2 regions of the Rhizobium etli CFN 42 genome follow, and region 1 is predicted to be linked to the other one. Evidence: riboswitches for the same ligand, from Rfam matches in the RefSeq annotation. Region 1 holds a riboswitch; the other holds the start of a gene.
What was found. A riboswitch is a leader RNA that binds a small molecule or an ion and turns the genes downstream of it on or off. The one in region 1 is predicted to bind FMN.
Positions count from the first base shown of each region.

Region 2: another riboswitch for FMN. It lies ahead of RHE_RS13755 (6,7-dimethyl-8-ribityllumazine synthase); the one in region 1 lies ahead of RHE_RS08140 (DMT family transporter).

Region 1 covers NC_007761.1:1,673,934-1,676,131, forward strand. Annotated here, with positions in the region: gene lon (endopeptidase La) at 1-154, shown strand, start outside; gene hupB (DNA-binding protein HupB) at 361-636, shown strand; FMN riboswitch at 754-905, shown strand; partial or broken gene RHE_RS08140 (DMT family transporter) at 988-1,897, shown strand; gene RHE_RS08145 (esterase-like activity of phytase family protein) at 1,991-2,198, shown strand, end outside.
Region 2 covers NC_007761.1:2,798,663-2,800,860, forward strand. Annotated here, with positions in the region: gene RHE_RS13750 (SRPBCC family protein) at 139-585, opposite strand; FMN riboswitch at 1,105-1,247, shown strand; gene RHE_RS13755 (6,7-dimethyl-8-ribityllumazine synthase) at 1,327-1,761, shown strand; gene RHE_RS13760 (VOC family protein) at 1,909-2,198, shown strand, end outside.

The DNA.
Region 1 (2,198 bases):
CATGGAGATCATCCCGGTCTCCCGTATGGGCGAGGTGATCAAGCACGCTCTGATCCGCCGGCCGGAGCCGATCGAGTGGGATGGCACGGTGGAAACGCCCGTCATTACCTCGGTCGAAGGCCTTGATGACACGGGCGCGGCCATAGCGCATTGAGTGGCATTTGCCACATTTATGCCCATTTGGCGCAAAAGACGCGAAAAGGCTGGCGGAAACGCCAGCCTTTTTTGTGAAAACGTCATGGAGACGCTTGCTTTTCCTTGATTTGCAGGGCTTTTGGGTTCCCGGCGGGCCTGATGAAACCTATTCTGCGCCTAGCTTAGATTTGAGTCGTTTCATACCATTTAGAAAGGGGTGGAAACATGAACAAGAATGAACTCGTGTCCGCAGTGGCCGAAAAGGCAGGACTGACGAAGTCTGACGCGGCTTCCGCTGTTGACGCGGTTTTCGACGTTGTCCAGGCCGAACTCAAGAACAAGGGCGACATCCGCCTCGCTGGTTTCGGCAGCTTCACCGTTTCTCATCGCGCTGCAACGAAGGGCCGTAACCCGTCGACCGGCGCTGAAGTCGATATCCCGGCTCGCAACGTGCCGAAGTTCACGCCCGGCAAGGGCCTGAAGGACGCCGTCAACGGCTGATTTGATCGTCCGCCGGCCGTAAACGAGAACGGCTGAGCAGGATTTCGAGGGGTTCGGCACTGCCGGACCCCTTTTTGTTTTGCCCTTGCTGCATGCTGCGCATTGTTTTACGAACGATGCTGTTCTCAGGGCGGGGTGAAAGTCCCCACCGGCGGTAAGGGCTGCGGCCCGAGCCCGCGAGCGCCTTCTCAAGCTTCGCCCGGAGAGGGGTCAGCAGATCCGGTGCGATTCCGGAGCCGACGGTATAGTCCGGATGAAAGAGAATGAGCATGGCCGCGAGCGGGCAGGGGACTGCCGGCGTCTGCGCGCCGTCGCCTCATGCGTCCTGATTTATGTTGGTCCCTGTTCTGGATGGAAGACATGAATCAGAATTCCCTTGCAGTCTCGCAATCTCGCGCCATTGCCGGCGCCGTTTTCATGGTGCTTGGAGGTGTCGCCTTCTCGCTGCTCAACATCGTCACCCAATGGCTGACCATGAAGCTCGCCTTTCCGCCAGCCTCAGCAGCCTTCTGGCAATATGCCTTCGCCCTCCTCTTCTCCTTGCCCTTTCTGCGCAAATCAGGCCTTGCGGCTATGCGTACGGACTATCCCTGGCGGCACGTCGTGCGCGTCGTCTTTGCCGCGCTTGGTGTCGAGGCCTGGGTTTCCGGTCTTGCCTCAGTGCCGATCTGGCAAGCGATCGCGCTGGTCATGACCTCACCCTTCTTCATCATTCTCGGCGCCCGCCTGTTCCTCGGTGAGCGCGTCGGCCCGGCCCGCTGGGCAGCGACGGGTGTCGGCTTTGCCGGCGCGATGATCATCCTCCAGCCATGGTCGGACAGCTTCACCTGGGCGGCGCTTCTGCCAGTGCTCTCGGCGCTGCTCTGGGGTTCCTCCTCGCTTGTCACCAAGAGCCTGACCGGTATCGAGAGGCCAGAGACCATCACCGTCTGGCTGTTGGTGCTGCTGACGCCGATCAACGGCGGTCTGGCGCTTGTGGCGGGCTTCGCCGTGCCGACAGGCGCGGCCCTCGCGCTCTTCTTTCTGGCAGGCCTCCTGACGGTCGTGGCGCAATATCTGCTGAACCCTAGCCTATGCCAGCGCCGACGCCGCCTATGTCCAGCCGTTCGATGATCTGAAGCTACCGCTCAACGTGCTCGCCGGCTGGCTGTTCTTTGGTTATGCGCCTGCCGGCTATCTGTGGTTCGGCGCTGCACTCATTCTTTCCGCGTCGCTCTTCCTCATGAGGAATGAGATGCGTCGGGAAAAACAGGCGGCCTGACGCCGACCCTCTGATAATCTTGCGGGCTGTCATGTCTCTGTCATGGCAGTCCCGCAAAACCCCTCTGTTCGATCGTTCGACATTGGGGGTTTCATGACAATTTCATCCCGCAAGGCAGCACTCGCTGCCGTGCTTCTCGCATCCGTCGCCGTCCCGGCTGCGGCCGAGCCGGTTTTCAACCGCATCGCCTCTTTCCCGGTCGCTGAGAACCTGCCTGGTGACAAGGACAAGCTGTCGCAGACATCCGCAGAAATCATCACCGCGACCGACGACGGCAACACCCTGATCTATAGCGACAGCC
Region 2 (2,198 bases), 1.1 Mb from region 1:
GGACCGCCAAATTGAACTGGAGATGAATTGCACGTTCATGTTTGCGGGCGAAAAAGCAGCACTTTTCGACCGCCGGCGGACCGTTCTTCCCGCAGCGTCAAGCGCTTGAGGAGCGTCCCGCCGCCTGCCGAAAGCCGTTCATCGCCTGCCGTAAAATGGATCTGGACCGGGGTCTCGCCCGGCGGCGACCTCGGTGAGCCGTCCGAGGTAATGCGCCCAGCCTTCCTCATGGCCGGCGCACTGCTCCGCACTTGGGAGGCCGCTATGGGTGAGCCGCAAAAGCGTCCCGCCTCCCTGCTCGATCAGGTCGATCTCGACCAGACTCGATCCCGGCGGCACCACCTCGCTCCCATCCCAGCCGAAGCTGTAGGCAAGCCGATGCACCGGCACCACCTCGCGAAACGAGCCGCGCGCAAAGCGGGCGCCGGTGACGTTGACGAGATAGAGCCCGCCGGGCTCCGGCTCGACCTCGGCCTCCGTCCCCATCCAGCGCAGGATCTTCTCCGGATCGGTCATCAGCGCAAACACCGCCGCCGGCGGCGCCGCAAGATGCGCCTCGCGGCGCACGACGAAAGACTCTGGCATCGCTTTCTCCATGGTTGCCGCCCCGTCTCGGAACGGCGTATCATGCTATCGTATCAGGCTATATTGACGTGGGTGCCCGCAATGGCAGCATGTAGGCTTGAAGATGCGTCCAGCAAGGGGCGGGCGGCTACCTCCAACCTCGCTCATCCCGAAGCGCGCGGGCCGAAGCCTCCAAGGACTCTCTCCAGCGCTGCATCCTGCATTCACTGGGATTGATGCTCCCACCTCGCTCTCTTCGGAGCCTGCTAGGGCACATCTCTCCTCCTCATTCCTGTGCCTGTCACAGGAATCCAGCCACGGCGCGTCCGCGCCGTGAGTGACTCTCCCGCGCCCGGAGACTTGGGTGCGCTGGATCCCTGTGACAAGCACAGGGATGAGGGAGTTTGAAGCAACGCGCAGCATTCGCAACCTCCCTGTGGTAAGCGCCTCTTGAGTGTCGGTAACACCTCGCCGCAGCTGCCCGCACCACGACCAATCCATTCCCCTATTGCCAGCCCGCCGCCTTGCCCCTATTGTCCGCGCCGTTCTCAGGGCGGGGTGAAAGTCCCTACCGGCGGTATGCAGTTTCGATTGCGAGCCCGCGAGCGCCTTCCTCGGAAGGGTCAGCAGATCAGGTGAGATGCCTGAGCCGACGGTCATAGTCCGGATGAAAGAGAACGTGCGCTGCTGCTGCCCTCCGGGCTGGCTTCGGATGCTCGTGATCGCCTTGGGTGATGTGTCTGTACGCCAAAGGAGATTACCATGACACCCACCCGTTATGCCTTCGTCAAAGCCGGCTGGCACGCCGATATCGTCGACCGTGCGCTTGAAGGCTTCCAACAGCTTGTTCCCGCCGAGCAGATCGACGTGTTCGATGTTCCGGGCGCTTTCGAAATGCCGCTCCTGTCGCGCGATCTTGCCGCCACCGGCCGTTATGCCGCTGTGATCGCCGCTGCCTTCGTCGTCGATGGCGGGATCTATCGCCACGAATTTGTCGCCCAGGCAGTGGTCGACGGCCTGATGCGCGCCGGCATGGATACCGGCGTGCCGGTGCTGTCGGTCTCGCTGACGCCGCATCACTATCAGGAAACCGAGCATCACACGCAGATCTACCGCGCCCATTTCGTCGAAAAGGGCCGCGAGGCTGCGCGCGCCGCTCTGATGATCGGGAAAACGCGCGCCGCCCTTGCGGCCTAGAAGCTAGCGCAACAGACGGCGGGATGGGCCCGCCGTCTTCTCCACATCGACAGAAGAATTGATTCGACGCCCCACCCGCGCTGTGGTCCACTCGACCGCGACATGTATCGCCATTCTTAATGCATCCAAACCTCAAGGGAGCTGAAGATGAGCAATGCAATGCGCAGTGAACCCACCACCGAATCCATGAAAACACGACCGGTCGACACCAAGCTCGAAGTGGTCGTCATTCCCGTTTCCGACGTCGACCGCGCCAAACGTTTTTACGAGAGCCTTGGCTGGAGGCTCGACGCCGATTTCGCCAATGATGCCGATTTCCGCGTGATCCAGTTCACCCCACCGGGCTCCGGTTGCGCGATCATCTTCGGCAAGAATGTCACCGCCGCCGCCCCCGGCTCCGCCCAGGGCCTCTATCTCATCGTCTCCGACATCGAGGC